Regions from separate parts of the Microbacterium sp. 22215 genome, predicted to be linked through region 1. Evidence: predicted binding sites of a transcription regulator. Region 1 holds the regulator's gene; the other holds the start of a gene.
What was found. The regulator HrcA, encoded in region 1, represses chaperone genes, less so after heat shock. The targets are predictions, from matches to a motif close to TTNGCACTCGNNNNNNNCGAGTGCNAA.

Region 1 (4,174 bases):
GCATCCTGTCCGGCGAGCCGCTGCGCCTCGGGATCGCCGAGGCGATCGAACACGAAGCCGAGCTCCAGGGCGTGCGCCGCACGCAGGTCGCGGACAGTGCTCTGCCAGGCGAATTCGTAGACGTACGTCGGCGCGGTGCGGGCCCTGGCCAGTCGGGTCAGCGGTGCGCGCAGCATGATGTCCGTCGCGAGCTGGCCGAAGATCTCGCCGGTGGAGGCACCGGGGAAGGTCGATCGATAGGCCGCGAGCGCCTTCCGCGGGATCCGCAGAGCGAGTCGTGCGAGCAGGAGCTTCGCCTCGCTGATTCCGGCCAGCGCAGCCGGAGGAAACCAGAGTCGGTATTCATCGGTGTTGCTTCCGATGAGCAGGGGAATATCCGTGTCGGCGAGCACCTCGTGGGGCGAGCGAGGCAGCGACTCGGCGTCCACGGCGAACTGGAATCCGGGCGCCCCACCCAGCGGAGACGAGCCGGAGGACTGCTGTCGTCGCGCATGCAGCAGCTTCGCGGGAGATGCTCCGAGGAAGCTCGCGCGGTCGGTCCTGATGCCGAGCCGCTTGGCGAGCTGCGCCGTGACGCGCCCGGCCTTCTTCGCGGTCTGCGCCTCGAGTGGTCCGGATTCGATGATCGCCCGCGCGATGAGCTCTCGCGAGGAGTCGACGGCGAGCAGACCGGCGACGATGGCGCCGCCGGCGGATTCGCCCATCACGGTGATCTGCGAGGGATCGCCGCCGAATGACGCGATCTCCTCGTGCACCCAGGCGAGTCCCGCGGCGGCATCCTGGAGTCCCAGATTCCGGGGAGCCCCCGTGAGAACCGAGAAGCCCTCGGATCCCAGGCGGTAGTTGATCGAGGCGAACACGATGCCCGCCCGAGCGAATCCGGATCCGTCGTACAGGGGGAGCGCGGCGGTGCCTCGCTCGAGTGCGCCACCGTGGATCCAGAGGACGACCGGTGCACCGTCGGCGTCGTCCGGAGCCCAGACGTTGACCGAGAGGATCTCGTCTCCGGGAATCTCGACCGAACCGAGCAGATCGCCGATGGCGCCGGGGTACGGATGCTGAGGAGCGGTCGGTCCGAAACTCACCGCGTCGCGAACGCCTTCCCACGCGGGAGCCGACTGAGGAGCCCGGAAGCGGTTCAGCCCGAACGGGGCTGCGGCGTACGGGATTCCGAGGTACCGGTGCACCCCGCCGACAGTCTCGCCGCGCACGATTCCGGTGGACACGGTGACCTGCGGCGCGACACTCATACCCGTCATCGTAGGGGGATCAGCGCGGCGCCCGCCTCGGCGGGTAGAATTGGCACTCGTACCCAGTGAGTGCCAGAGGGAGGGAGTCGTGATGGTCAGTGAAAGAGGCCTCCAGGTTCTCCGCGCGATCGTTCAGGACTACGTCGAGACGCACGAGCCCGTCGGCAGCCGATCCATCGTCGACCGCTACTCGTTCGGGGTCTCGGCTGCGACGATCCGCAACGACATGGCGCTGCTCGAGGACGAAGAGCTGATCGCTGCCCCGCACACGTCTTCGGGCCGCGTTCCGACCGACAAGGGCTACCGCGTCTTCGTCGACCACCTCGCGCAGTTGCGTCCTCTCACGGTCGCGCAGCGCACCGCGATCGAGTCGTTCCTCACGGCGCCGGCCGACCTCGACGACCTGATGGTGCGCACCGTCCGCGTGCTCACGCAGCTCACCGGGCAGGTCGCGCTCGCGCAGTACCCGTCGTTCGCGCGGGCGCACCTCACTCACCTCGAACTCGTCGCGCTCTCCGCGAACCGGGTTCTCATCGTGCTCGTCACCGACGCGGGCGGTGTCTCGCAGCGCATGGCGCCGCTGCCGGTCGACGTCGACGAGGCCGACATGGTGCTGCTTCGCGTGCGCCTGTCGGCATTGATCACCGGGCGGGCGGTGAGCGACGCGGCCGAAGGACTGCAGAGCCTGCTCGCCGCCGATGAGCACTCGCATGACGTGGCGCTCCGCGCACTCGCGAGCATCATCATCGACGAACTCGGGGCGTTCCGTCAGGAGCGCCTGGTGATGGCGGGTGCCGCGACCCTCGCCCGACGCGAGCAGGACTTCCGGGGCAGCATCCATCCTCTGCTCGAGGCGATCGAGGAGCAGGTGACTCTGCTGCGCCTGATGAGCGAGATGGAGACCGACGCACATGGCCTCGCGGCCAGCATCGGCACGGAGAACGCGTCGTTCGGCCTGGGTGAGGCGTCGATCGTGGCGAGCAACTACGCCGCGCCCAGCGGCACGGCGCGAGTCGGCGTGATGGGGCCGACGCGCATGGACTATCCGAGCAATCTCGCGGCGGCGCGGGCTGTCGCCCGCTATCTCTCGCGGATGCTCGACGAAGACGAGGCGTCCCGCTGACGCGGGCGCCCAGACGACACATATACGCAGAAGGGCCATTGTGGCAGACCACTACGAGGTACTCGGCGTCTCTCGCGACGCCTCCACCGACGAGATCAAGAAGGCGTACCGACGCCTGGCTCGTCAGCTCCACCCGGACGTGAACCCGGGAGAAGACGCGGCCGAGCGGTTCAAGCTCGTCACGCACGCGTACGACGTGCTCAGCGATGACGATTCGCGTCGTCGCTACGACATGGGCGGCGGAGACGGAGCAGCCGGGAACTTCGGCGGCTTCGGCGGTTTCGGCGACATCTTCGAGACGTTCTTCGGTGCGGGCCAGGGTGGCGGCCGAGGAGCGCGCCCGCGTTCGCGTCGTGAGCGCGGTCAGGATGCACTGGTGCGCGTGACCCTCGATCTGGGTGACGTCGTCTTCGGCGCGCACCGCGACATCGAGGTCGACACGGCGGTGCTGTGCGAGACGTGCAACGGCTCGTGCTGTCAGGAGGGCACGTCGCCTGTCACCTGTGACATCTGCGGCGGATCGGGCCACGTGCAGCGCCAGGTGCGCAGCCTGCTCGGCAACGTCGTCACCTCGCAGCCGTGCGGCACCTGCGAGGGCTACGGCACGACCATCCCGTACCCCTGCGGCACGTGCGGCGGCCAGGGTCGCGTGCGTTCGCGTCGCACCGTCTCCCTCGACATCCCGGCCGGCGTCGAGACCGGCCTGCGCCTGCAGCTGCCCGGATCCGGCGAGGTCGGCAAGGCGGGCGGCCCGAACGGCGACCTGTACGTCGAGGTCACCGTCAATCCGCATCCTTCGTTCAGCCGCGACGGCGACGATCTGCTGGCGACCCTCGAGGTCTCGATGCCCGACGCGATCCTCGGCACCGAGACGACGATCCAGGGGCTCGACGGCGAGGTCGACCTCGAGGTCCGCTCCGGAGTGCAGTCGGGTGACGTCCTCACGATCAAGGGCCGCGGAATCACCCCGCTGCGCGGGACCCAGCGCGGAGATCTCCGGGTCGGCGTCCAGGTGGTCACACCCACGAAGCTCGATTCGGCGCAGCGCGCGCTCATCGAGGACTTCGCGAAGAAGACGAAGGCACCGGGACCCCAGCTCGCTCAGTTCCAGCAGGGACTCTTCTCGAAGCTCCGCGACCGCTTCCGCTCGCACTGATCCGGACGGCGCTCATGGCACTGCACTTCCTTCTCGAGTCCTCGTCGGATGCCACGATCGGCGACCTCGTGTCGCTCACGGGGGCTGAGGCCAAGCACGCCGCCGTCGTGCGCCGACTTCGCGTCGGCGAGGCGGTGACGGTCGGGGACGGCGCCGGCGTGTGGCTGACCGGCGCCGCTGAGGAGGTCTCACCGTCTCGCGTCGACGTGCGCATCTCGGCTCGTTCCGAGGAGCCGGCTCCGAATCCTCGAATGATCCTGGTGCAGGCGCTGGCGAAGGGCGATCGCGACGAGCTCGCGGTGCAGGCGGCCTGCGAGCTGGGCGTCGACGAGATCGTGCCGTGGCAGGCGAGCCGCAGCGTCTCTCGGTGGGAGGGCCCGAAGGCGGTCAAGGGACGCGAACGCTGGGCGACCATCGTCCGTGAGGCGGCCAAGCAGGCGCATCGTGCGTGGGTGCCCGAGGTCTCGCCTCCGGCGTCGACCGCAGGACTCGCGGCGCGCGCCTCGTCTCAGCGGGTGCTTCTGCTCGACCCGAGTGCGACCACCCGGCTGTCGGAACTCGAGCCGGACGGCCGCGACATCGTCCTCGTGGTCGGGCCGGAGGGCGGGATCTCCGACGACGAACTCGCGAAGCTGTCGGATGCCG
Region 2 (4,174 bases), on a different contig from region 1:
ACGACGCCCCCGAGACGGATGCCGCGGCATCCGAGAAGGAGCCGGCCGGCACCCGCTGACCCGCGTCCTCCGAGCGCCTCGCCCCCTCTCGGGGCGGGGCGCTCCTGCATGCGGCAGGTGCGTTCCCGTCGCGCTGAGCGCCCGCCGCTACGCGCGCCCCTGCTGCCGAGTGGCGCCGCGGGTGTCGAGCGCCAGCTCCTCGGCATCCATCGCGGTCATCAGCTCGCGCATGAGCTCCTCATCGAGGTTGCCGGCGTCGCGCTCGGCGAGCAGGATGTCGCGGCGCACCTGCAGCCAGCCGCGCGACAGGGCGACGAGGTCGTCGTACGAGGGCCTGGCCACGGCCTCCTCGACCTCCTGCGCCTCGTCGGTGTCTCGCTCGACCCGCGTCATGCGCTTCGTGAACGCGTCGAAGACGCTGAGGTCGACCTCGCCGTACTTCTGCTCCCACTCGACGCGCTTCTCGGCGAGGAACTCCTTGCCGGCCTTGCGGCTCTTCTCCCGGACCTCCGTGATCGCCCTCTCGTCGTCTTCGTCGTCGACGTCGCTGGCGATGCCGAGCCCGCGGATCAGCAGCGGCAGCGTGAGCCCCTGCAGCAGCAGAGTGCCGACGGTGACGATGAAGGCGACGACGACGATCGCGTGAGACGGTTCGGTGTCGAGGGCCGCGAGATCGGCCGCGGCGAGCGCTGTCGCGAGCGTGACGACGCCGCGCATGCCCGCCCAGGAGATCACGGCGTTGTCCTTCCACGTCAGCTGCAGGCCGGCCATCTGGTCGCGCAGGATCTTGGAGCGCAGCTCCTCGGCGCTGTAGCCCTTCCAGCGTTTCGATTCTCTGCGGCGCTCGTCGAAGGCGCCGGATTCGACCGTGCGATCCCAGCGTTCGAGACGCTTCCGGTCTTGGAAGTTCGCCCACCCGTTCGCCGGGTACACGTAGAGCGGCCGCATGATGAGCACGACCAGCAGCACGGCACCCGACAGCAGCAGGATGCGTCCGACCTCCTCGCCTCCGAGGTCGCTGAGGACGCGGGGGAACTGCAGGCCGATGTACGCGAACACGAAGCTCTCGAGCAGCAGATCGGCCGACAGCCACAGCGGCTTCTCCTGCTGGCGGGTCGTGTAGTCGGTGCGCGGGGAGTTGTATCCGACGTAGAGACCCATCGCGACGACCGCGAGCACACCGGATCCCAGCAGGTGCTCGGCGATCGCGTACGCGCCGAACGGGGCGAGAAGCCCGAACGTCCCGATCACGACGGCGTCGTTGATGCGCATGCGCAGCTGGTGCAGCACGATGCCGAAGACGAGACCGATCGCGACGCCGACACCGACGGCGAGCAGGAACTGCCCGACTCCGTCCCACACGGTGAGAGTGGCGCCGGCGATGATCGCCGCGAACACCCGGTAGAGCGTGAGCGAGGTCGCATCGTTGATCAGGCTCTCCCCCGAGAGCACCGTCATGATGCGACGAGGCAGCCCGAGTTTGCGACCGATCGCCGCCGCCGAGACGGCATCGGGCGGCGCGACGATGGCACCCAGCAGCAGGGCGCCCGGCAGGGTCAGCGACGGCAGGATCCACCACGCCACGAGACCGACCGCGAGGGTCGTGAGCAGCACGAGGGTGATCCCCAGCCGGCGGATCTGCGGCAGGCTGCGCTTGAAGCCCACGAACGAGACGTCGAGCGCCGCCGAGTACAGCAGCGGCGGCAGCACGAGGTTGAGCAGCAGATGCCCGTCGATCTCGACGTCGGGCACGAAGGGCAGGAAGGATGCCGCGAGCGCGACGACCGTCACGAGCAGCGGCGCCGGCCAGCCGCGCCATCGGGCGATCGCCGCCACGACCACAGCACCGACGAGCACGTAGAAGATCTCGGCATCCATGCCTTTACGGTACTGGGCCGCCCTCGTCGCGGTGCAGGTCAGTCGCGGCCGTCGGCGAGTTCGTCGCGGAGCCCGGCATTCTCGTCCTCGAGATCGAGCACGCGGCGGATGCCGACGATGTTGATCCCCTCGACACGAAGCCCGGTCACCCGACGGATGCGCTCGAGGTCGTCATCGCTGTACCGGCGGGTGCCGCCGTCGCTGCGCGCAGGAGTGACGAGCCCCTTCGCCTCGAAGAGTCGCAGACTCGCCTCGGGGACGCCGCTGAGCTGAGCGGCGACGGCTATGCCATACACCGGCATACCCGGATCGCGATCAGCCATCGGAACCTCCTTCGTGCATCACTTGCACTTTATCGGAACTTGTTCTATAAAAAATCTATAGCAAACGGTGCAGATAATCTGCACCAAGACAGCCCGACAGGGCCACACGAAAGGAGACACTCATGGCCATGTCATTCGATCCGTTCAGTCAGCTCGACCGCTTCGCCGCGAGCGTGCTGGACTCCGTCCGCGCACCGCGTCTCATGCCGGTGGACCTCTTCCGCGACGGCGACAGGTACGTCCTGCACGCCGATCTCCCCGGCATCGATCCGGGGTCGATCGACGTCGACCTCGACGGGGGACAGCTCACGATCCGCGCCCAGCGCACGGCCGACGGTCGCGAAGGCGTCCGCTGGCTCGCGCGGGAACGCGGTGCGGGCTCGTTCCTGCGGCAGTTCACACTCGGCGACGGTGTCGATCTCGACGCGATCAGCGCCTCGTACGAGAGCGGCGTGCTGTCGGTGATCATCCCGGTCAGCGAGCGCGCGAAGCCACGCAAGATCGAGGTCGAGTCGAGCGACAGCCGACAGTCGATCACCGCCTGATCGCACGGGGGCCGGGGCGCACCCGGCCCCCTCAGCCCGAAAGGAAGACCCATGCACACCTCCGCTGCACTCGACCGCTTCCTCCGCGGGATGGAGTATCCGGCGACGCGCGACGACCTGCTCCGCGAAGCAGCCCGTGACGGTCTCGACCCCGACGATCGAGCGGTGCTCGCTCAGCTTCCCGAGCAGAGCTTCAGCGCGGCCTGGCACATCCGATACCACGTCGCGCGACACGCTCTGGCCGAGGAGTTCTCACCGTCGGCATCCTCCGCCCTCGCCGCAGTGTGACGACCCACCGGCGACGATGGGGCGGGCGGGAATTCCCCGCCCGCCCTCGCCGTTGCATTCGGGGATGACTTCCACCGCGCTCTCCGTCCTCGACCTCGTCCCCGTTCGCACCGGCCAGACCAGTGCCGAGGCGATCTCCTCCTCCCTCGATCTCGCGGCGACCGCCGACCGGCTCGGCTATCGCCGCTACTGGTTCGCCGAGCATCACAACATGCCCGCCGTGGCATCCACCGCTCCTCCGGTGCTGATCGCCGCGGCCGCGATGCGCACGACGCAGATCCGCCTGGGCTCGGGCGGCGTCATGCTGCCCAACCACGCACCGCTGATCGTCGCCGAGCAGTTCGCCGCCCTCGAGGCCATCGCTCCCGGCCGCATCGACCTGGGCCTCGGCCGGGCTCCGGGCAGCGATCCCGTGATCACGCAGCTGCTGCGCGGATCGGGCACGACGAGCGACGTCGAGCAGTTCCCGCGCAACGTGCAGGACATCGCGGCTCTCCTCTCGGGCGAGGGCGCGACCGTGCGCTTCACCTCGGGTGGCGAGTACACCGTGCATGCGACGCCGTCCGCCACCGGCAACCCCGAGGTGTGGCTGCTCGGGTCGAGCGACTACTCCGCCCAGCTCGCCGCATCGCACGGCCTGCCGTATGTGTTCGCGAACCACTTCTCAGGGCAGGGCCTCGAGCGAGCTCTCGACCTGTACCGCACCGGATACCAGCCGAGCGAAGAGCACCCCGAGCCGCGCACGTTCCTCACGGTCAACGTCGTGGCATCCCCCACTCAGGAGGAGGCCGAGGCCCGCGCCCTCCCGCAGCTGCGCATGATGTCGCGCCTGCGCCTGAACAAGCCGCTCACCGCACTCGAGACGGTCGAGGAGGCACTGGCCGCAGAGCCGGATGCCGCGACAGACCAGGTCGTCGAGGCCGCCCGCTCGCGGTGGTTCGTCGGCACGGGCGAATCCGTCGCCGAAGAAGTGCGCGCCTTCGCGTCGAAGTGGGGCGTCGACGAGGTCATGCTCTCGCCCGTCGCGGGTGCGTACGAGTCCGAGCCGCGCGACTCCGCCTCCGGCCGCGCACAGACGCTCGAGCTCGTCGCCGCCGCGCTCTAGCGCGCTCCCGGCGCGTCGCCCTGGCCCTTGTGCCC

Region 2: ACTJKH_RS11795 (Hsp20/alpha crystallin family protein) is a predicted target of HrcA. The motif match lies at 2,223-2,249, and genes of this name have one in related genera.

What each region holds. Positions count from the first base shown of each region.
Region 1 is NZ_JBQEPC010000012.1:75,728-79,901, forward strand. It holds gene ACTJKH_RS16745 (carboxylesterase/lipase family protein) at 1-1,250, opposite strand, end outside; gene hrcA (heat-inducible transcriptional repressor HrcA) at 1,342-2,373, shown strand; gene dnaJ (molecular chaperone DnaJ) at 2,414-3,529, shown strand; gene ACTJKH_RS16760 (16S rRNA (uracil(1498)-N(3))-methyltransferase) at 3,544-4,174, shown strand, end outside.
Region 2 is NZ_JBQEPC010000006.1:112,735-116,908, forward strand. It holds gene ACTJKH_RS11780 (dicarboxylate/amino acid:cation symporter) at 1-59, shown strand, start outside; gene ACTJKH_RS11785 (cation:proton antiporter) at 148-1,878, opposite strand; gene ACTJKH_RS11790 (MerR family transcriptional regulator) at 1,917-2,201, opposite strand; gene ACTJKH_RS11795 (Hsp20/alpha crystallin family protein) at 2,324-2,746, shown strand; gene ACTJKH_RS11800 (DUF2795 domain-containing protein) at 2,798-3,034, shown strand; gene ACTJKH_RS11805 (LLM class flavin-dependent oxidoreductase) at 3,099-4,139, shown strand.